One region of the Paraburkholderia sp. BL6669N2 genome, then DNA from elsewhere that is predicted to be linked to it. Evidence: predicted binding sites of a transcription regulator. Region 1 holds the regulator's gene; the other holds the start of a gene.

What was found. The regulator LexA, encoded in region 1, represses DNA repair genes until DNA is damaged. The targets are predictions, from matches to a motif close to ACTGTATNNNNATACAGT.
Region 2: dinB (DNA polymerase IV) is a predicted target of LexA. The motif match lies at 5,719-5,736, and genes of this name have one in related genera.

The regions. Positions count from the first base shown of each region.
Region 1 covers NZ_QUNA01000001.1:460,631-472,368, forward strand. Annotated here, with positions in the region: gene B0G80_RS02065 (MFS transporter) at 1-596, opposite strand, end outside; gene B0G80_RS02070 (M20 family metallopeptidase) at 660-2,063, opposite strand; gene B0G80_RS02075 (LysR family transcriptional regulator) at 2,290-3,252, shown strand; gene B0G80_RS02080 (hypothetical protein) at 3,570-3,992, shown strand; gene B0G80_RS02085 (ABC transporter permease) at 4,078-4,905, opposite strand; gene nodI (nodulation factor ABC transporter ATP-binding protein NodI) at 5,000-5,914, opposite strand; gene B0G80_RS02095 (universal stress protein) at 6,203-6,667, shown strand; gene B0G80_RS02100 (DUF2939 domain-containing protein) at 6,843-7,505, opposite strand; gene B0G80_RS02105 (hypothetical protein) at 7,607-7,951, opposite strand; gene lexA (transcriptional repressor LexA) at 8,057-8,707, opposite strand; gene B0G80_RS02115 (sulfate ABC transporter substrate-binding protein) at 9,022-10,062, shown strand; gene cysT (sulfate ABC transporter permease subunit CysT) at 10,222-11,124, shown strand; gene cysW (sulfate ABC transporter permease subunit CysW) at 11,121-11,738, shown strand, end outside.
Region 2 covers NZ_QUNA01000002.1:2,174,722-2,186,459, forward strand. Annotated here, with positions in the region: gene B0G80_RS32250 (Hsp20/alpha crystallin family protein) at 1-464, shown strand, start outside; gene B0G80_RS32255 (PAS domain S-box protein) at 694-3,102, opposite strand; partial or broken gene B0G80_RS32260 (ATP-binding protein) at 3,315-4,444, shown strand; gene B0G80_RS32265 (aminotransferase class V-fold PLP-dependent enzyme) at 4,407-5,582, opposite strand; gene dinB (DNA polymerase IV) at 5,854-6,999, shown strand; gene B0G80_RS32275 (heavy metal sensor histidine kinase) at 7,080-8,537, opposite strand; gene B0G80_RS32280 (heavy metal response regulator transcription factor) at 8,534-9,220, opposite strand; gene B0G80_RS32285 (efflux transporter outer membrane subunit) at 9,322-10,818, opposite strand; gene B0G80_RS32290 (efflux RND transporter periplasmic adaptor subunit) at 10,815-11,738, opposite strand, start outside.

The DNA.
Region 1 (11,738 bases):
AGAAACGGCACGCGCCATCCCCATGATTCGAGTTGCGCGCTCGTGAGCTGGCTCGTCAGCAGCGCGCCGAAACCGGAAGCGAGCAGCGTCGCCATGCCTTGGCTCGCGAACTGCCAGCTACCCATGAAGCCACGGCGCTCGGGCGCATGTTCGACCAGAAACGCGGTGGACGCACCGAACTCTCCGCCCGCCGAAAAACCTTGCACGAGACGCGACAGCATGATGCCCGCCGGCGCCCACAGGCCGATCGCCGCATACGGCGGCATCACGGCGATCGTCAGGGTGCCGATCATCATCAACGCGATCGAGAGAAGAAGCGACGCCTTGCGTCCGGCGCGGTCCGCGAGCGAACCGAGCACGAGTCCGCCGAGCGGCCGGATCATGTACGAGATGCCGAAGGTGCCGAGCGTGAGCATCAGCGAAATGGCTTCGGTGCGCGCCGGAAAGAACAGCTTCGCGATGGTTACCGCGAAGAATCCGTAGACGACGAGGTCGAACCATTCGAGCGCGTTGCCAATCGACGCCGCGAGAATGATGCGATGGACCTTCGCGGCGGATGGCCGCGCGGCGCTGGCTTGCAGTGTGGACGTGCTCATCGTGGACGTGCCTCGTGACGGATGCGATAACGGCGTGATGCGCTCGATTCGTGCGGGCGTCGCTTAAATGGCGGGGTTGTTTGTCGCGCGCGGCGAGTTTTCGCCGAGATCCCAGAAGAGGCCCGCCATGATCTGCAGACCTTCGCGCACGACCGGCCCAAGCAGGTGCTCGTTCGGCGCGTGCTGCGAACAGGCCGGGTACGAGTGCGGCACCCAGATGGTCGGCAGGCCGAGCGTGTCGGCGAACACTTCGTTGGGCAGTGTGCCGCCCAGATTCGGCAGCACGGCGGTCTTCTTGCCGGTGGTCTGTTCGAGCGAGGCAATCGCCCACGTGACCCACGCATCGTCCGGGTTCAGACGCGTGGCGGGGGCGCCGCGCTCAAGGTCGATTTGCACTTGCGAGAAGCCGTGCGCATCCAGATGCTTGCGCAGATGCCGTTCGAGGTTGTCCCAATCGGTGCCGACCACGAAGCGCAGCTGGCAATGCGCGAATGCCGACGACGGAATCGCATTGACCGGGTTCTCCGGGTTGCCGGCCTTGAACGCGAGTATTTCGAAGCTGTTCCAGCCGAACACACGCTCGGGTGCGGTAAGGCCTGGCTCGCCCCAGTTTTCGTCGACGTCCGGATCGCCCGGGCCGCCGCCTACCGTGATATCGGCGAGCGCACGGCGCACCGCCTCGGGAATCGGCGGCGGGCGCAAACCGTCGACGGCGATCACACCGCGCGCGTCGACGAGGCTCGCCAACGCATTCGCCAGTACCGTCGCCGGATTGCGCAGCAGGCCACCCCAGTTGCCCGAATGATGCGCGCCGTCGCGCAGATTCAACGACAGCCTGAAATTCACCGAACCGCGCGAGCCGAGGAACACGGTGGGGCGGCGCGCGGCGAGACGTGGACCGTCGGAGGCGATCAGCACGTCGGCGGCCAGTTCTTCACGGTGCGCGCGGCAGATCGCGTCGAGTCCGGGCGAGCCGGTTTCCTCGCCCATCTCGATCAGCAGCTTCGCGTTGAAGCCGAGCTTGCCGTCGCGGGCGGCCAGCACGCTCGCTAACGCGGCGAGGTTGATGCTGTGCTGGCCTTTGTTGTCGGCGGTGCCGCGGCCGAACCAGCGTTCGCCTTCGACGGTCACGGCCCACGGCGTCAGCGGCGCGCGCCACTGGCTGTCGTAGCCGCGCACCACGTCGCCGTGGCCGTAGATCAGCACGGTGGGCAGATGGTCGCCCTCGTGGCGCTGCGCGATCAGGAAAGGCCCGAAGCCGTCTACCGGATTGGTGATGATGCGCGTGCTGAAACCGAGGCTTTTGGCTTCCGGCGTGATCTCGTCGGTCAGATACGACAGCAGCGTGGCGGCGCGATCGTCCTCCTGACTTTCGGTGCGAAAACCGACGCGCCGGTTGAGCGTTTCCAGAAAGGCGCCGGATTCGAAATGGTGGGTGGCGTGCTCGATGGCCTGAGTGCGGCTCATGCGTGTCTCCAATGCGGGCGAATGTGGGGGCGGGCGGCGCGTGGTCGTTTGTCTGACGACGCTCGACGCGGCCTGCATCTTCGAACCGATTCTAGGAGGCCGTTTTTTTTGTCACAATGATCGTCTTTCGAAGCTTGCGTTGCCGAAAAGGCAAAGCTCGCCGCGCGTACAGAAGGCGCTTGCGGATATCGGCGCGCCTGCGCTGACGTTGAATGGGACATCACACATGGCACTTTCGCTGCATGGCATCGCGCTGCGCTATTTCGTCGAAGTCGCGCGCACCGGTTCGCTCAGCGACGCGTCCGCGCGGCTGCATGTCGCCGTCTCGGCGATCAGCCGGCAGGTGGCGCGGCTCGAAAGCGATCTCGGCGTCGCGCTATTCGAGCGGCGTCCGCGCGGCATGGCGCTCTCCGAAGCGGGCGAGCGCCTGCTGGCCTACGCGCAGCGCAGCCTGCTGGAGGCGGAGCATGTGATGAAGGAGATCGGCGGCCTCGAGACCTTGCATGGCAGCATGATCAAGGTGACAAGTTCCGAAGGTTTTGCCGCCGACTTCCTGCCCACCGCGATGGCGAGCTTCCGGGTTCAGTATCCGGGCATCGACTTCACGCTCTCGGTCATGTCGCCGGGCGAGGCGACCCGCCAGGTGCGCGACGGTGACGCCGACCTCGCGTTGACCTTCAGCCTCGCGCCGGAAAAGGGCGTGAAAGTCGAGCACACGGAGCGCGCACCGGTGCTGGCGCTGCTGCGCGCCGATCATCCGCTGGCCGCGCGCGCGAAGGTGTCGCTCGCCGACTTGCAGCGCTATCCGCTCGTGCTGCCCGAGCCCGGCACGACGATTCGTCAGTTGATCGACATTACCTGCGCGCTCGAAGGCGTCCTGCTCGAACCCGAGCTGACCTGCAACAACAGCGGCGCCATGTATCGCTACGCGCAGAAGTCCGGCGCGATCATGTTCACGGGTCTGCTGTCCGTGCGTGACCGTTACGCCGGCGATGGTTTCGTCGTGATGCCGCTGACGCATCCGCAGATGCGCCAGCGCAGCATCCAGGTGCAGACCATGGCGGGGCGTGAACTGCCGCAGTCGGTGAGGGCGTTCCGGGATCATCTGATCGCGGAAATCGCGGGTGCGAAGCCGGCGGATGCGACGGCCTCGAAGGCCGCGCGAAAGCGCGGCAGAGCCAAGGGCTGACGGCCGCAGCGGTTGGAGAATCCACGCGGCATCAAGCCGGCGAGACTGCGATCACGACGGCCCGCGCACGACCAACCAGGCCGGCGGCATGCGTGCGATAGCGATCGATTCGCGACCGATTGAAAGGCAAATGTTGCAGCCGGATCGCGAATCACGACCTAAACTGTGGTGGACGGGGTGGGCTGAAAGCGCCGCAGTGCATGACCGGCAATGCTGCGGTGCATGGCGATGGTAGGATTCAGCCCGAAAAATGGAGAGCGGCGCGCGCTCGAATTCGCGCGCCGTCCACAACAGAGCGATAGGACCCAGGACATCGAATGGCGCAACAAAAAACAAACCCAAAACTTGAGCAGGCGCTGACGCGCGGGGATCTGGCCATCCGTCAGGCGAATTCGGCGCGGGCCACGGCATTGCTGCGCGCGTTGGGCAAGATGATCGTGGACGCGTCGGCCACCATCGGCGTGGAAGCCTTCACCCTGATTCCCGACGGCGACAAGATCTACGATCCGGCCGATGGCCTGTGGCCGCAGGAGTTGCAGATCTCGCTCGATGGCCCCGTCGAAGAGGCCGATCCGGATGAAGTACGCACGGTCCGTCTGATCGCCGACGATCCCGGCACGGTGTTCCGGGTCGAGTGGCAGCGCGCCGACGGCAAGATCGGGCGCCAGGACGGCGGCCCGTTCGCCACGGTGGCGTTTATCTCCGACGTGGACATTCCGTGGACGGATGACGAGGACTGAGCGGGCCCGGCTCGCGGCAGGCGCTGGTGTTTCGTCGGGCGCGGCGATCAGCGCCTGGCGTCCGTTATGGTTGACGGCCGGAACACTACTTCATCATCCGGCGGCGAAACAGAATCGCCGACACGATAAACCCGCCGAGCGCATACGCGGCCAGCACAGCGATATGCAACAGCGCATTATCGACGGGCCGACCCAGCATGGCCGGCCGCATCAGGTCGACCGCATGCGCCAACGGCAATATCTGGGTCGCGCCCCGCGCAACGGCAGGCAGTTGCGAGACCGGAAAGAACACGCCGGATAGCAGCAGCATCGGCGTCAACACCAGCGTCTGGTAAAACATGAAGAAGTCGTACGAAGGCGCGAGCGCCGTCACGACCATCGCGATGCTCGCGAACGCGAGCCCGGTCAGCACGATGACCGGCAAGGCCAGCAGCATCGACGGGAAATTCGCGTAGCCCAGTGCGCCTGCCACCAGCATGATCGCCGCGCCCGAGAGCACCGATTTGCTGGCTGCCCAGATTACCTCGCCGAGCACGATGTCGCCGAGCGTCAGCGGCGTATGCATGATCGCTTCCCAGGTGCGCTGCACATGCATGCGCGAGAAGCCCGAATACATGGACTCGAAACTCGCCGACATCATCACGCTCGAGGCCACCGTGCCCGCCGCGAGAAACGCGATATACGACACGCCGTCGACATGGCCGACCATCAGCCCCAGCCCGAAGCCGAGGCCGAACAGATAGATCATCGGATCGGCCAGGTTGCCGAACATCGAGGCGATCGCGAGTTTCTTCCACACCAGATAGTTGCGGCGCCACACCGCGATCCAGTTGCTGGCGTTCGCGGGGAAGGCGGCGAAGGCTTCCTGATTGGATGGCGTGTCGCCGGTGGTTTCGTAGGTGCGTGCGTCCATTGCGTGTCTCGTGCGTGTCTCGTGCGTGGTTTCTGTCAGGGCGTCGTTGTAGTTGCAGGGCGTGGTGTGCGATGCCGGTCTCGACCGATGCGCTTCAATCCTGCATCTCGCGGCCCGTGAGCCGCAGGAACACATCTTCCAGATTCGCCGGTCGATGCAGATAGCGCAGATCCGCGCGCTGCTTGAGCCGCGCATGCACCGGCTGCGCGTCGTTGACATAGCAGAACAGCGTCTCGCCGCTGATCTCGGTGCGCTCCACGAGCGGCGCCAGTTCATCGCGCAACGCGACCGGATCGGGTCCGAAAATCTCGATCACATCGCAACCGATCTCGGAAGCGATCAACGCGCTCGGCGCGCCTTCGGCGATCTTGCGTCCTTCCTCGATCACGCACAGCCGGTGGCAGAGGCGTTCGGCTTCTTCCATGAAGTGCGTGGTCAGCAGAATGGTCTTGCCGCGCGCGAGCAGCGAGCGCAGCCGCTCCCAGATCAGATGCCGCGCCTGCGGATCGAGGCCGGTGGTCGGTTCGTCCATGATCAGCACATCGGGATCGTTGACGAGCGCGCGCGCCAGCGTAAGGCGCCGCTTCATGCCGCCGGACAACTCGCTCACGCGCGCGTCCGCCTTGCTTTCGAGCCGCGCGAATTCGAGCAGCGACGGCACCATCGCACGGCATTGCGCGGCGCTCAAACCGAAGTAGCGGCCGAACACCAGCAGGTTCTCACGCACCGTGAAGTCGGGATCGAGATTGTCGAACTGCGGCACCACGCCGACGCGCGCCCGTGCCACGCGCGCGCGGCCGGGGATCGGCTCGCCGCACAGACGGATCGTGCCCGCATCCGGCGCGGCGATGCCGAGCAGCATACGCAACGTGGTGGTCTTGCCCGCTCCGTTCGGGCCGAGCAGGCCGAAGCATTCGCCGGCGTTGACGTGAAACGACAGTCCATCGACGACCGTTTTCTCGCCGTAGCTTTTTTTAACCTGATGAAATTCGATGGCGGCTTCGGGCATGGATCGAACGAGTCTCCAAGGAAGGGCGTGAATGACGTGAGCGGCCGGGGAAGGCGGCCTATTCTAGGGCATCGGCGCGACGCTGTTGGTTCGCCCCGACAATCTGAAGCCGGTTTCTTGCACTGCGGCATCAGCGCGCGGAGACCCTCCGAGCGGCTCGCGCACCCGTTTAGGGCGCGGTTAGAGGGCGGTCAGCGCACAGTTAGCGTTTTCCATCCCTTGCAACCTGAATTGCGGCGCACCATGATTAATTGAGAATCGCGCGTCCCGCGCGAAGGGAGAAAAATCATGGCGAGCTACCAGAAAATCCTGCTGTGCTACGACGGCTCGCGCGAAGGCCGCAAAGCACTCCGTTGCGGCGCCGACCTGGCGTTGGATTTGAAAGCGGAAACCCATTTGCTGTCCGTCGTCGACATGCGCTCGAGTATTGCGCAAAGCGCGGGCCTGCTGACCGACGTGGCCTGTGGCAGTTTCGAAAAGACCGCACGCGACATTCTGCAGGAAGGCGTTGACTGGCTCACCGAGCGAGGCGTCACCGCACAAGGGCATTTTGCATTCGGCCATCCGATCGATGAGATCGCCACCCTCGCCAATGAACTGCATGTCGACCTGGTCGTGGTCGGCCACCGTTGCCGCACGGGTTTGTCGCGATGGTGGATGGGCGCGGGCAATACGCCGCTGCTCGACCGTGTCTCGTGCAGCATTCTGGTGGCGTGTTCTTCGGCACGGGAGCAGCAGCAAGCGGCGGCTTGATGCGCATGTCGGCCATTGTGGGCGGTCGGCTGGCGGCCGGGTACTCCGGCCTCACTACCCGGTGGCCTCGACGTCATAACGAAGTCGCTGAACGACTCGCCGCGACTCGCCGCGACTCGCCAAATAATTGGCGCGATCACGGGATCCGCGCCAAGACAAAGCCGACGTGCCGCGATCACTCGTTCAGATTGACCGCGGCCAGCTTCCACGTGAATATCCCTTCGCGCCGAAAGATCGCCGAGTAACGCGCGTCGCCGGCGCCATGCTGGTACGTGACGACAAACTCGTTGAGCCCTCGATAGCCCGCGCTGGTCTGCGGCGGTTGCGGGGGCGTGGCGTTGGCATTCCCATTCACCGCGTTGCCGGCAGGAGGCGCTGCCGGTGCCGGTGCGGTCGCGGCGGCGTCGGACGGATTGTTCGCGGCCGGCGGCGCGGGCGGCCGCTCACCCGGATCGCCGCGCGGCGGCATACCGTTCAGCAAGGCCGCGACACCGTCCGGTGTGGCATAGGCATCCACGAGCGGGCCAATCAATGCGACGCCGATCATCGCGCCAATGGCGGCCAACGGATTGCCGTTGCTGTGCGCGCCAAGCCGGCGTGTCAGCAGGCCGGCGACCTGTTGCTTCAGGCTCTCACGCAACGCGGGGAAGTCGACGTACTGATTGACCGTTTGCGCGTCGCGCGCATCGGCCGCGCGTTTGAGATTGTTCAGCGCGATGTACGGCGACGCGTAAGCAAACCCCAGTGCGGCGATCACCACGATCACGATTAGCGTGACGATCAGCGGCTTTGTGGCGCCGCCTCTGCTGCCGCGTCGGGTATGTTTCGGAACTGCCATCGAGTGGGACTCTCCATCAGGTGTGATCTAACGTGGACCACGGCCACGCGAAAACGATCCCACGCAATGCAATCTCTCGCCGCCCGCTCAAGACAGGGTCATCACGACTCGAACACCGCGCCGTGGACGTTGGCTTCGTCGGCGATGCAGCGGTCGATCATGCGGCATACCGCGTCCATCGTGCCGACCATGATGAGACGCGACGGCCCGTGATAGACCCGCACCGGCGCGCGACGCGCCGGTTCGGCCGTATTCAGGCCGGAATTCAAAGACACGCGGGCAAACGCCGGCAACGACGAAGGCAAGCTCGACGCCGCCTCGGGCGAGTCGAACAGCGACGGTGTGCTGCGCGTGGCCGCCTCGATCAATGAGCAGGGCACCAGCTTGCGAAGGTGACGCAGACGACCGAACTGGCGAAAGGGCAGCAGGCGGGCAAGACGTTCCATGAGACTCTCCAGACGATGCAACGTTGATGCGGCGTTGATGCAGTGTCGATGCGACATTGACGCGGCTTTTTATTCTGTCGAACGTGCAAAAGGGTTAGAACGGGGTTAGAACTCGCCGGGGCGGATCAGCCCCACGGCGATACCCTCCAGCGCGAACTCCGCACTGCCGGTTTCCACGAAGATGTTTTCGTAATCGGGGTTCTCGGCGATCAGTTCGAGCCCGTTTGGCCGGCGCTTCAGGCGCTTGACCGTGACGTCGTCGCCCAGCCGGGCAATGATGATCTGGCCGTCTTTCGCTTCGCTGCGCTTTTGCACCGCCAGCAGATCGCCGTCGAAGATGCCCGCGTCGCGCATGGACAGCCCGCGCACCTTCAGCAGGTAATCGGGCTTGCTCGAGAACAGCGCCGGGTCGCACGCGTAGTGCTGCGAGATATGTTCCTGCGCGAGGATCGGGCTGCCGGCGGCAACGCGCCCGATCAGCGGCAGCGACAGTTGCATGATGCTGGCGTGCGGCAGCGTGAACTGGTGCGGCGAGTCTTCCGGACCGGCCAGCAGGCGAATGCCGCGCGACGCGCCGGCCGCGAGTTCGATCACGCCCTTGCGGGCGAGTGCGCGCAGATGTTCTTCTGCCGAATTGGCCGAGCTGAAACCCAGCTCGGCGGCGATCTCCGCGCGGGTGGGCGGAAAGCCGGTGCGTTCGATAGCCCTGCGGATCAGATCGAAAACCTGCTGCTGTCGTGCGGTGAGTTTGGTCATGGCGCCACTGTATGTATGAACAGGTGACTGTATTTTTATACAGTATTCGGCGCAATTCAAGCTTTACTTTAAGTTCGGGGCGAAGGGTGGCGTTCCAGCGTCGTCAAGCGATGTTTCAACACCCGTTTTCGCGCCGCAACGCCTTATCCAGCTGTCATTACCACTTTTGAGTATTAAAGAATGAAGAAACATTATTTTTAATGATGAAAGCCCTTCGATAGACTGGGCCTCCCGTTGACGTTCATGTGCACGTGACCGCGACGCAAGAAATGACACCACACGCTGTTTCAGCGGACAACGCGGAGAAAGTTGACATGAATCACCAAGGTACGGGGCTGGCAGGCAGGACGAAGAAACTGATCGCGGCGCTCGCATTGGGCGCGGCGGGCGCGCTCGGTGTGATGGCGCAGGCGCACGCCGCCGATACGACGCTGCTGAACGTCTCCTACGACCCGACGCGTGAGCTGTATCAGGACGTCAACCAGGCGTTCGGCAAGGAGTGGAAGGCGAAGACGGGCGAGACGATCACCTTCAAGCAGTCGCACGGCGGCTCGGGCGCCCAGGCGCGCTCGGTGCTCGACGGTCTGCAGGCCGACGTGGTGACGCTGGCGCTCGCCTACGACATCGACGCACTGGCGAACAAGGGTTTGCTGGACAAGGGCTGGCAGAAGCGCTTGCCGGATAACGCCTCGCCGTACACGTCGACGATCGTGTTTCTGGTGCGCAAGGGCAACCCGAAGCACATCAAGGACTGGGACGATCTGATCAAGCCGGGTGTGTCGATCGTGACGCCGAACCCGAAGACGTCGGGCGGCGCGCGCTGGAACTACCTCGCGGCGTGGGCGTACGCCGAGCATCAACCGGGCGGCAATGATCAGAAGGCGAAAGAATTCGTCGGCAAGCTGTACAAGAATGCCGGCGTGCTGGATTCGGGCGCGCGCGGCGCGACCACCAGCTTCGTGCAACGCGGTATTGGCGACGTGCTGATCGCATGGGAAAACGAAGCCTTCCTGTCGCTCAAGGAATTCGGTCCGGAGAAGTTCGAGATCGTGGTGCCGTCGGTCAGCATTCTGGCGGAGCCGCCGGTCGCGGTGGTGGACAAGGTCGTCGACAAGCATGGCACGCGCAAGGTCGCGGAGGCTTACCTGAACTTCCTGTATAGCGAGCAAGGCCAGGAGATCGCGGCGAAAAACTTCTACCGTCCGCGTTCGAACAAGGTGCCGGCCGAGCTGACCGCCAAGTTTCCGAAGCTGAAGCTGTACACGGTGGACAATTCGTTCGGCGGCTGGACCAACGCGCAGAAGACGCACTTTGCCGACGGCGGCGTGTTCGATTCGATCTATCAGCCGCAGTAACAGGCCCGCTGCCGGCAGGCAAAGGCATAGGCAAAGGCATAGACATAGGCAGCACGACGCGGCGACGCGTCACTCCCGAGCGCGCCCCATGGGGCGCGCTTTTGGCCGCCAGGGCCCGGCGGCCGGCAATACGAGCATCAACCTGAACGAGTAACGAGCATGACGACGTTGACCTTCCGAAAACCGAGCGCGTTGCCCGGCTTTGGCCTGACACTCGGCATCACGGTGGCTTATCTGAGCCTCGTGGTGCTGATTCCGCTTGCGGCGACCTTTCTTAAGACCGCCACGCTCGACTGGAGCCAGTTCGTGCGCGCGGTGAGCTCGCCGCGCGTGCTCGCGTCGTATCGGCTCACCTTCTTTTCCGCGCTCGGCGGCGCGCTGATCAATGCGGTGTTCGGCTTTCTGGTGGCGTGGGTGCTGGTGCGCTACACGTTTCCGTTCAAGCGCATTGTCGATGCCGTGGTCGATCTGCCGTTCGCGCTGCCCACCTCGGTCGCGGGTATTTCGCTCGCCGCCGTGTACGCGGGCAACGGCTGGATTGGGCAGTTCCTCGAACCGCTCGGCCTGAAGATCGCGTTCACGCCGGCGGGCGTGCTGGTCGCGCTGACCTTCATCGGTTTGCCGTTCGTGGTGCGCACGGTGCAGCCGGTGCTCGAAGAGTTCGAACGCGAACAGGAAGAAGCGGCGGCGTGCCTCGGCGCATCGCGCTGGCTGACGTTTCGCCGCGTGGTGTTGCCGGCGGTGTTTCCGGCTCTGCTGACGGGCTTCGCGCTGGCATTCGCGCGCGCCCTCGGCGAATACGGCTCGGTGATTTTCATCGCCGGCAACGTGCCGATGAAATCGGAAATCACGTCGCTCCTCATTATCACCAAGCTCGAGCAATACGATTATGCGGGTGCGACTGCGATCGCGGTCGTGATGCTGGTCGTGTCGTTCCTGATGCTGCTCTTTATCAATACCTTGCAGTGGTATCTGCAGCGCCGCACGAGTCGTGGGGGCGCGGGCCCGGCGCCTGCTGCCGCGAGTGTCGCGGCGATCGGTGTCGGCGGAGGTGCGCAATGAGCCGCGATTCCGTGAAGAATGCAGGTACTGCCGCAACCGTGGCCGTGGCGCCGCGCGCGCCGCTGAACGTCGCACGCCGGCCCGATCCGGTCACCGAACCGCCTGTCGTGCGCTGGATTCTGACTGCCGTCGCGCTGCTGTTTCTCGCGCTGTTTCTCGTCGTGCCGCTCGCCGCCGTGTTCTATCAGGCGTTGAACAAGGGGCTCGGCTTCTATCTGGAATCGCTCGCCGATCCGGACGCGCTCTCGGCGATCAAGCTCACGGTGATCACCGCCGCGATCGCGGTGCCGCTGAACCTCGTGTTCGGCCTCGTGGCTTCGTGGTGTATCGCCAAGTTCGAGTTCCGCGGCAAGGCGCTGCTGACCACGCTGATCGATCTGCCGTTCTCGGTGTCGCCGGTGATCTCGGGCTTGATCTATGTGTTGATGTTCGGCGCGCAGGGCTGGTTCGGCCCGTGGCTGCAGGACCACAACGTGCAGATCATTTTCGCGGTGCCGGGCATCGTGATGGCAACGATCTTCGTCACGTTCCCGTTCGTCGCGCGCGAACTGATTCCGTTGATGCAGGCGCAAGGCAACGACGAAGAAGAAGCCGCGCACGTGCTCGGCGCGTCG
Region 2 (11,738 bases), on a different contig from region 1:
CGTGGCGCGCCTCCTGGCCCGACCTGCCGGGATTGTTCATGCGCGAACCGTGGCGCGTCGTGGAGGAGTTCTTTCACGACCCCTTCGCGGGCCGCGGCGCGCTGGAACGATGGTTTGGGGACTTCAGTTCATCGCGCTTCCAGCCGCGCATCGACGTGGTCGACGAAGGAAAAGTGCTGCGCGTGACCGTCGAACTGCCCGGAATGCAGCGGGAGGATCTGACCGTCACCGTCGAAGATGGGGCGTTGGTGTTGCGCGGCGAGAAAAAGCAGGATGTGCGCAGCGAGGAAGACGGATGCTACCGGCTCGAGCGCGCCCATGGCAGCTTCGTGCGTACGATCCCGATGCCGGAGAACGCCGATCCCGATCATGCGCTGGCAAAGTTCGACAACGGTGTGCTCACGTTGACCGTGCCGAAATCGGAGCCGCTGCGGTCCGTGGGCCGCACGATTGATATCGGGTAGCCCGGACGCCGGCAGGAAGCCGTCATCAAGGCTGATTCGGAACTTTGTCTCATGGACGCACGCGAGCGCGACCGTGTGATCGCGCTGCTCGCCGAAAAAAAGAGGGGCCGCACGGTTCTTTACGTAGCGGCCCCACGCTCAGTTCGATGGGCATCGACGGCAATTCGCGCTGCGCCATACAACATCGATTACCGTCTGGCGACCGGGCCGCGCCACGGAGCCTGTGCTTTCAATTGTCCCGTGTCCGCGCCTGTCCATCGCCGGCGCGCCGCTTCGCCCTTGAGCTGTGGGCCGGCGGCAAGGCGGCGCGCAACTGGTCAAGCGTGAACGGTTTGCGCAGCGCCGACCATTCGAAGTCGAACCTCTCGTGCTCCGGGACAACGTTTCCGGAAGCGAAAATGATCCGGAGTGCCGGGCGGGCGGAAGCCGCGCGTCGCGCGAGCTCGGTGCCCGACATGTCCGGCATGATGACATCCGTGAACAGGACGTCGTAGTCGTCCGCTTCCAGCGCATTCAGCGCCGCCGCCGCGCTTTCTGCGCGCCGCGGACGCATCCCGATCAGCATCAGCAGTTCGCAGGTTGCGTCCAGCGATGCAACGTCGTCTTCCACGACCAGGATGCGCAGGCCCTCGCCGTTTCCGCCCGGCCCGACCTCCTCGCCTCGACGCGTATCGGCCGCACCCGCTCCGGTCGCTTCGGTATCGCTTTTACCGAGCACCTGTCGCACCTTGGAGGCGAGCTGCTGGCGGCTGTACGGTTTGCTCAGCAGTTCCACGCCGGGATCGAGCCGGCCACCATGCACGATCGCGTTCTGCGTATAACCCGACGTGAAAAGCACCTTCAATTCAGGCAGCATCTGGACTGCCCTTCTGGCCATTTCCGGACTGCGCAGTGCGCCGGGCATCACCACGTCGGTAAACAGCAGATCGATGTGCACGCCGCTCGCCACGACGCTCAGTGCCTGCTCTGCGTCGTTGGCTTTGAGTACCGCATAACCAAGACCGCTGAGAAGTTCAACGACGGTCGCCTGGACCTTCAGATCGTCCTCCACGACCAGGATCGTCTCGCTGCCGTGCTTGAGGACACCCCCGGTGTTACGCCTGGTCTCAACCGCCGTGCCGCTCGAGCGGGGCAGATAGATCCTGACGGTCGTTCCCTCACCGAGCTCGCTATAGAGGCGGATATGGCCGCCACTCTGCTTGACGAAGCCGTAGGCCATGCTCAGGCCGAGGCCCGTGCCGCGGCCCTCCGGCTTCGTGCTGAAGAACGGGTCAAAAGCGCGCTCAATCACTTCCCGGCTCATGCCGGTCCCCGTGTCCGTGACGGCCAGCATCACATACTGCCCGGCTGAGACGTCGGTAAGCGCTGAGACGTACTCGTCGTCGAGCGTCGCGTTGGCGAGTTCAAGCGTGAGCTTGCCGCCGTCCGGCATCGCGTCGCGCGCATTGATGGCCAGATTCAGGATCACGTTTTCAAGCTGATGGGGATCGGCGATGGTATTCCACAGGCCGCCGGCCACGACGGACTCAATCTCGACCCGCTCGCCTAGTACCCGCCGCAAGAGGTCGTCCAGCGCCTGCAACTGACGCGCGGGGTTGATGACGACGGGCTCAAGAGGCTGCTGGCGACCGAAGGCCAGCAATTGCGACGCGAGCTTCGCGCCGCGATCGACCGCGTCGAGCGCGTTGCCCAGCCGCTCGGCGCTCCAGCCGTCGCGGCCGTGCCGGCTTTCGAGCAGTTCCAGATTGCCGCGCATGACCTGGAGAACGTTGTTGAAGTCGTGCGCCACGCCGCCCGTCAGTTTGCCCAGGGCTTCCATCTTCTGTGCCTGGAACAGGGCTTTCTGCGTTTGCTCGAGTTGCTCGCTGGCGCGCCGTCGCTCGGTGATGTCGCGTGTGATTTTTGCAAATCCGACCAGCTCACCGTTTTCATGAATGGCGTCTATCACGACATGCGCGAAGAAACGGCTTCCGTCGCTGCGCACGCGCCACCCCTCGGCCTCGAAACGTCCCTCCCGCCGCGCCGTGCCCAGGCCCCGGAAGGGAACGCCCGCCGCGACATCCTCCGGGGTGTAGAACCGGGAAAAATGCGAGCCGATGATCTCCTTCTCGGTGTAGCCCTTGATCCTGCGCGCCCCCGCGTTCCAACTGGTGATGTGCCCGTCGGGCGAGAGCATGAAGATGGCATAGTCGGTAACGCCCTGGACCAGCAGCCGGAAGCTGCGCTCGCTCTCGAGTACCGCGTCGTGAGCGGCCTTCTTGTCGCTGACGTCGCGGACCACCTTGCCAAAACCGATGAGCTTGCCGCTGCTATCGCGCAGCGGTGTCATGACGACGTTCGCCCAGAACGACGTGCCATCCTTGCGCACGCGCCAGCCCTCCGCGATGTAACGCCCGCCCTCGGTGGCGGCGCGCAGCGCGGCCTCCGGCGCGCCCGCGGCACGCTCGGCCTCGGGGTAAAAAAGGGCAAACGAACGGCCAATAATTTCGTCGGGGCGATAGCCTTGAATGGATTCGCCGCCCGGGTTCCACGTGAGCACCGTGCCTTCCGGCGAAAGGGCGAAGATGGAGTAGTCCTGGGTGGATTCGGCCCAAAGCCGGAGCCACACAGAGCTGAAGGCATCGGATTGCGCGGTCATGGAAGTCTTTTTTAGATGAGGCATGCGGTGGATCTGCCCGTCGGGTGCCCGGCAACAATAGATGCGGGCGCACTTTAGTCCAGATACGGTAGCAATTATCGAACCCGGTGCAGCGAGAAGCCGATCACTGCACCAAATGGGCGACGGTTCGGATACGATGATCAGAATTCGGGCCGCCGGCCCGCCACGAAGTTGCCGCTTTCGGAACAAACATGCGACTGGCTCAGTTCATTTCGCAAGAAATGGAAGCAATTCTCGCCGAGTGGGAATCTTTTGCCGCGACATTGCTGCCCGCCGCCCAAGGCATGACCTCGCGAGAACTACGGGACCATGCGCAGCAGATCCTGGAGGCGATTGCGAAAGACCTGTCTACCCCGCAGACCAGGCAGGCGCAGTTCGCAAAGTCGCGCGGACGCGTGTCGCCGGTGATCGACGCGCCTGAAACAGCTGCTCAGACGCACGCGGTGCTTCGTGCCCGTGGCGGCTTCGATATCAATCAACTGACTGCCGAATATCGCGCCCTGCGCGCCGCGGTGCTCAGGTTATGGCTGGATAGCGGCGGCCCGCCGACAGATGAACTCGACGACGTGATCCGGTTTAACGAAGCCATCGACCAGGCCCTAAGCGAGTCGGTGAGTTTTTTCACGAACCAGGTCGACCAGAGCCGTAACCTGCTGCTGGGTATGCTGGGTCACGATATGCGAAGCCCGCTGCAGACCATCCAGGTCACCGCGCACCACCTCGCGAGACTGAACGACGGCCAGGAAGTATCCACCGCAGCGGCCCGGTTGATCCGAAGCGGCGCCCGCATGCAGGCGCTTCTGGATGACATGCTGGACTTCAGCCGGACCAAGCTCGGACTGGGCATCCGCGTGACGCAGGCGCCGGTCGATCTTGGCACGCTGGTGGCCGACGAGCTGGACCAGTTGTGCGCCGCGCACGCGGGCCGGAAGGTCGAGCTTGAGATCGCCGGCGATACCCGAGCCACGTGCGACGGTCGGCGCATCCAGCAGATGCTGGGCACCTTGTCGGAAATGCGTTCAAGTACGGAGAGCCGGGCGCCGCTGTGAAGGTGCTGGTGGCCGGGAACGGTGAGGACGTGTCGATTGAGGTGGTAAACCAGGGTCAGGCAATACCGCCGTCAGCACTCCACCGTATTTTCGAGCCTCTTGAGCGCGGTCCCGTTGCGGAAGGCGGGCCGGGCGCCCAGGATAGCCTGGGACTTGGGCTCTACATCGCCCAGGAAATCGCCCGGGCTCACCGCGGCGATATCAGCGCCCGCTCGGACGAGGCCGAGACGGTATTTACGGTGCGCCTGCCGCGTCATTCTGCGAGTCCGTAAAACGCGGGTGCAGGTTAATACGATCCAGCGCCTTCGCAAGCCTCTCCACCGCACCGTCAACGTCATGCAGTTTGTCCAGGCCAAATAACCCAATGCGGAAGGTCTTAAAATCCTCTGGCTCGTCACATTGCAGCGGAACTCCAGCCGCGACCTGCAACCCTGCATCCGCGAACTTCTTGCCGGATCGAATCCCATCATCGTCCGTGTAACTGACAACCACGCCCGGAGCCTCGAAGCCTTCGGCCGCCACGCTTCTGAAACCGTTGTCCGCAAGGAGTGCGCGAACGCGCTTGCCGAGTTCAAGCTGCTCCGCTCGCACTTTATCGAAGCCGTATGTCTCGGTCTCCTTCATGACATCGCGCAAGATCGCGAGACCGTCCGTGGGCATCGTTGCGTGGTAAGCGAACCCGCCGTTCTCGTAGGCTTCCATGATCTGCAGCCATTTGCGAAGATCGCAAGCGAAACTGGTGCTTGTCGTTCCGTCGATCCTTTCGCGGGCAAGCGGGCTTAGCATGACCAGCCCGCAGCACGGTGAGGCGCTCCAGCCCTTTTGCGGCGCGCTGATCAGAACGTCGATGCCGCTCGCCTTCATGTCGACCCAGACCGTGCCGGAGGCAATGCAATCCAGTACGAACATGCCGCCGACGGCATGCACCGCGTCGGCCACCGCGCGCAAATAAGCGTCCGGCAGCATGATCCCGGAGGCGGTCTCGACATGCGGCGCAAACACCAGATCCGGCTTGTTTTCCTTGATCGCAGCGACCACGTCTTCGATCGGCGGCGGCGCGTAGGCCGCCTGTCTCCCTTGTTCGACCGGGCGCGCCTTCAGCACGATCGATTCAGACGGAATGCCGCCCATGTCGAAAATCTGCGTCCAGCGATAACTGAACCAGCCATTGCGGATGACCAGACACTTCCTGTTCGTTGCGAACTGCCGGGCAACGGCTTCCATGCCGAAAGTCCCGCTGCCGGGCACGACCACGGCCGACTTCGCGTTGTAGACCTTCTTCAACGAATCGGAAATATCGCGCATGACTCCCTGGAAGAGTTGCGACATGTGATTGATGGATCGGTCGGTGTAGACGACTGAATATTCAAGGAGCCCCTCGGGGTCGACATCGGGAAGTAAGCCTGGCACGTTGGTCTCCGGTTTTAGAAATATACGGATCGAAAACAGATTCTAACGAAAGCAATCTATGGCTGAGGCAAAAAGCATTCTGCCGCTCGGATCGAAGCGCCAGACAGTTCGCGAGGCCCTACGACCTGACAAAAACACTGTATGAATGTACAGTCTAGGTATTTGCGCCGCGGAACGCGACTTCTCGCTATATCGACGTTCATGACTGGGGTCCAGATAAGCGCCCTATTGGCCAAGCCAGACCGTGAACGCTATTTTTGAGTATCAAGGCATGCCAGATGACAGGCGCATAGCCCATATTGACATGGACGCATTCTTTGCGTCCTGTGAACTTTCGCAGTATCCGGAGCTGCGAGGCCAAGCCATGGTGGTTGCCGGCCGTCGTTCGGACGCGCCCCGAACGAACGCCGATGGGACGCGTGAATTCGCGCGCTTACGCGACTATACGGGCAGAGGCGTCCTGACGACCGCAACCTACGAAGCACGAGCGCTCGGAGTTCATTCCGGGATGCCCACCATGCAGGCAGCCCGGCTGGCGCCGGATGCCATTCTCCTTCCAGTGAACTTTGATCTCTATCGAACGTACTCACGACTGTTCAAGGACGCAATCCGGTCCGTCAGTCCGACAGTCGAAGACGTGGGCATCGACGAGGTCTACGCCGATCTATCGCTGCTGAACGACGAATCGGAGCAAATTGCACGGAAGCTGAAATCCGCCGTCTTCGAGGCGACCAATCTCACATGTTCGGTCGGCATTGCGCCCAATAAGCTTCTGGCAAAACTATGTTCGGACATCCAGAAGCCAGACGGAATCACCATTCTGCGGCGTGAGGATCTGCAAGCCAGGATCTGGCCAATGGCTGCGGCAAAAATCAATGGTATCGGGCCGAAGGCTAACGCCAAGCTGACGTCTCTCGGGATAACGACCATCGGTGACATTGCCGCATGCAGCGAACAATGGCTAATCGAACAGTTCGGACGGAGCTATGGGGCATGGCTTCGCAGAGTCTCCCACGGGCTCGATGACAGGCCAGTGGTCACTTACAGCGAGCCTGTCTCGATGAGCCGCGAGACCACCTTCGAGCAAGACCTGCACGCCGTACGACACAGGCAGGAACTCGGTACCGCATTTACCCGTTTATGCGAACAGGTGGCGTCGGACTTGCAGCGTAAAGGCTATCTCGCGCGCAGGATCGGGATCAAGCTTCGCTTCAACGACTTTCAGACAGTAACGCGTGACGTCACGCTCCAGGAGCCGGTTGCGGACGCCAAGGCACTGCGCCACGCGGCCACCCAATGTCTGAAACGGGTTGAACTTGTTAAATCCATCAGGTTGCTGGGCGTGAAGGCAGGCGGCCTCCAACGTGCGGGAGCGACAGAAAGCGACGCGCCGGCTCAGTTCACGCTGGATTTCTAGTCCATGTACCGGCTTGCCGGGCGAATGTATCTCGACGAGCCGCGAGACGACCTTCGAACGCCGCTGCGGCATCTGCCGATTCAGGCTGACTTGCTCTTCACCAGTGGCGGATAACCGGTTCCGTCAGCAGCCGCACCCGGATTCGAGCGCGCCGCCGGCACGTCGGCTTCCGTCGGCGAAACCGCCGCGACCGAAAACACAAAGGTGTTGATGCCGTGGGCGCTTTGCGCGGACACGGTGCCGCGATGCATCTCCGCGATCGCTTTCACGATCGCGAGCCCGAGGCCGTGATTTTCGCGGCTATTCGTGCGCGAGACTTCCGCGCGGTAGAAGCGGTCGAACAGATGTTCGAGCACATCCGGCGAGATCGGCTCACCGGGATTGGCCACCGCGACGCGCACCTGACTCTCGTCACTCACGATCGTCACGCTGATCTCGGCGTCCGGCTCGCAATGCTGGATAGCGTTCATCAACAGATTGGTGCACGCGCGGCCGAACAGCGAGCGGTTCACGCGCGCCATGGCGTCGCCGCGCAATTGCGCATGCACCCGCGCTTCTTCGAGCGGTATCTCCAGAAACTCCAGCGTATGCGCGACTTCCGCGGCCAGCGACACGTCGACGAGACCCGTTGCGCGCTCGCCCTGATCGGCGCGGGCGAGAAACAGCATGTCGTTGATGATCGCCCGCATGCGCTCGTATTCTTCGAGATTCGATTGCAACGTGTGACGCAGATCGTCGACCGAGCGATTGCGTGTCAACGCGACTTCCGTCTGGCCGATCAGAATCGTCACCGGCGTGCGCAGTTCGTGGGCCACGTCCGCATTGAACGATTCGAGGCGGCCATACGCGCAGTCGAGCCGTTCTAATGCACCATTGAAGGAGTTGGCCAGGTCGTTCAGTTCGAGCGGCAGCGAGGCCGTATTCAGACGCTGCGAGCGGTTATTCGGACTCACGGCGGAAGCGTCGCGCGTGAGGCGCGTGAGCGGCGCGAGACCGAGCCGCGTGACCGAATAGCTGAGCAGCAACACGCCAAGACTGCCGAGCGCCGACAACGCGGCGAGCGCCGAGCCGAACACGCGCATGGTGCGCACATTGGGCGAATAGCTCGCGGCCACCTGCAATTGCACCGCCGGACGCGCGCCGTAAGCGGGAATCGTCACCGTGGAGGTCAGCATGTCCTGGCCGCCGCCCGCCGGCGTTACGCGCGAATAGCCGCCGGCCCAACTCGTGACCACCGAGCCGCCGACCGGCGTGCCGTAATGGAAATACGGATCGGTGCTCGACACCGCGTATACCGTGCTGCCGTCGTGCGGCGTCATGTCGGTAAGCTTTTCGCGCGCCATGCGCCACTTCTCCGGCGTCACGGCGTGATACACGATGATGCGCGCGATCTGCGTGCGGTCGTCGAGCGACTCGCGCAGATGGTGTTCGAGCTGCGTGCGCAGCACCAGAAAGAGCCCCGTGCCGACCAGCGTGAACACGAACAGCGCGACCAACGCGAACATCAACGCGAGGCGCCGGGCAATCGACCTGTTCATGGCTGCTCCGCCTCTTCACGCACCTCGAGCACGTACCCCATGCCGCGCACGGTATGCAGCAGTTTGGAGGGGAACGGGCCGTCGAGCTTGGCGCGCAATCGCTTGATCGCGGTCTCGACCACGTTGGTATGGCTGTCGAAGTTGACGTCCCAGACGAGTTCGGTAATCGCGGTCTTCGACAGAATGTCGCCTTGCCGGCGCGCCAGCACGCTGAGCAGCTGGAATTCCTTGGCGGTGAGATCGAGGCGCACGCCGTCGCGCGTCGCGCGCCGGCCGATCAGATCGACGAACAGATCGCCGACGGAAATCAGCGTCGACTCCTGCGAGCGCGTGCGGCGCGCGAGCGCATGAAGCCGCTCGACCAGTTCGAGAAACGAAAAGGGTTTGGTGAGGTAGTCGTCGGCGCCTTCGCGCAGGCCGCGCACGCGGTCGTTCACGTGATCGCGCGCGGTGAGCATGATGACCGGCGTGGACTTGCGCATACGCAGCGCCTTCAGCACGCTGAAGCCGTCGCGTTTGGGCAGCATCACGTCGAGGACGATCACGTCGTAATCGAATTCGGTGGCCAGATGCATGCCTTCCTCGCCGTCGAGCGCGACGTCGACGACCCACCCCTGCTCTGTCAAACCGGAGCGCAGGTAGTCCACCACCTTGTGCTCGTCTTCAACAATCAGCAATTTCATGCGCGTCCCCTTGTCTGTGCATTATACGAAACGCCTTGCAATCGTCTTGCGCACCGCCGCGTGCTCCCGCTGCTGCCCCTGCTTCTTCATGATCCGCTAGCTCACCGCGCCGGAGCCATCGCCTCTTTCGTGTCGCTGGGTTGCGCGCCCGCGGGCGTACTCGACATGTCCGTGCCGACATCCCAGCCGCCGCCCAGCGCCTTCACGAGCGAGACCGACAGCGTCATCTGCTGGCCGTGAATTTGCACGTCCTGGCGCTCGCTGGTGAGCAGCGACTGCTGCGCGGTGATCACGTCGAGGTACGCGACGAGACCGCCCGAATAGCGGTCGTTGGCGAGAGCCAGTAGACGCTGCGCATCGGTGACGGCCTCGCTCGACTGCTTCGCCGCGCCATCCAGCACGGACAGTCCGGTGATGCCGTCCTGCACCTGCTGGAACGCGGTGAGCACGGTCTGGCGGTAGTTCGCCTCGGTGGCCTTGTAGCCTTCGCTCGCGAACTTCACGTTGGCCGCGCGGCGGCCGCCGTCGAACAACACCTGGCCGACTGCCGCGCCGAGGGTCCACATCAGCGTCGGCGCGCTCAGCAGACTGGCGAACTGCGTGCTTTCCCAACCGATGCTCGGCGCCAGCGTGAGACTCGGAAAAAATGCCGCCCTGGCGACGCCGATCTGCGCGTTCGCCGCAGCCATCGCGCGCTCCGCCGAGGCGACATCGGGCCGCCGCTGCAACACGTCGCTGGGCACGCCGAGCGGAATCGACGGCACCTGAACCGCGAGCACCTTGGGCTCGATCGAAAACTGCGGCGCGGGCACGCCGACCAACGCGGCGATCGCATGTTCGAACTGCGCCCGCTGATTCAGCAGCAGTTGCGCCTGCACACGTGTCGAGTCGAGCAGCGACTTCTGTTGCAGCACGTCGAGCCCGGACACCGAACCGAGATCATGTTCCGTGGTGACGTAGTCGAGCGCCTTCTGCTGCAGTTTCACCGACCGATTCAGCACGTCGATCTCGGCGTCGAGTTCACGCAGCGAGAAATAGTCGCTGGCGAGATCGGTGGTGAGCACGAGCCGCGCGTTGGCCAGATCGTCCGCCGATTGCTGCGCGGAAGCCGCCGCGCCTTCCACTTCGCGACGTATCCGGCCGAATAGATCGGTGTCGTAGCTGATCGTGGGGCCGAGCTGCACATTGTTTTGCACCGTCGACGTCGTGGGCGTGCCGTAATTCGTTCGTGGACGGTTCTGCGAAATCCGGAAGCGCGATCCCTGCGCCGCGAAATCGACTTCGGGAATCTGCTGTGCGCGGTTATTCGCGAGCGTCGCCCGGGCCTGCTCGTAATGCGCGCTGGCCGCGACCAGCGTCTGATTCTGCGCGAGCGCCTGCGTTTCCAGCGTGGCGAGCGTCGGATCGCTGAACGCGCTCCACCAGTCCGGCGAGATCGGCGCATGAGACGGCACGGCCACGCGCCAGTACGAATCGGTTTGCCAGGTGGGCGGCACCTCGGCCTGCGGCCGCTCGTAATTCGGCCCGACTGTGCACGCGGCCAGCAGCGCCGCGCCTGCCAGCGTCGTCAGCGCACGGCATGTGGCCACGTGCTTCACGATGCCCCCTTGCCGTTGGTTTGCGGCTGCTGGATCTGCACGTGATCGCCGTCCGCGATCGAATCGCTCGGGTTGATGATGATCTTGTCGTTCGCCTCGACGCCGCTTTCGATTTCAAGCGACTGTCCGAGATCCTGCGCGATCACGATCTTGTGCAACTGCACGTTGCCCTTTGCATCGACCACGGCGACGCGCGGGCCTTCGGCACGAAACAGCAAAGCATTGCCGGGCACCGTCAATCGCGCATGCGCCAGGGCCGGCACGGCGACCTGGACGTACGCGCCAGGGCGCAGCTTGTCGTCTGGATTCGGCAAGGTCACTTCGATCTGCAGCGAACGGGTGGGCACGTCGATCGCGCCGGAAATGTGCGTGATCGTTCCGTGGAATTGCTGGCCCGGCAGCTCGGCCTGCGTCACCACCACCTTCTGTCCCGCCGACACGTTTTGCGCGTACGCCTGCGGCAATTGCACATAAACGCGCAGCGGGTCCGACTGCGCGAGCGCGAAGAGCGCGCGGCTCGTGCCGCTGCCCGCGTCGATCAGATCGCCGACATCCACATTGCGTTGCGTGACCACGCCCGCGAACGGCGCGACGATCCGCTTGAACGATTCGAGTTGCTGCAGGCGCTTGACGTTGGCGTCGGCGGCGGCGAGATTGGCGACGTCTTGCGTATAAGTGCTCTGCCGTTCGTCGAGTTCCTGCTGCGAGACCGCATCGCGCTGACGCAATTGCTGCCAGCGGTCCAGCGAGCTCTTCGCGAGGCCGAGGCTCGAACTGGTTTGCTGGCGCTGCGCCAAAGCTTGCGCGAGTTCCTGATCGATTTCCGGCGTATCCAGATCGGCGAGCAATTGGCCCTGCTTCACTCGCGCGCCGATATCGGCGTACCAGTGCAGCAGATAACCGGTGGAGCGCGCAAAGAT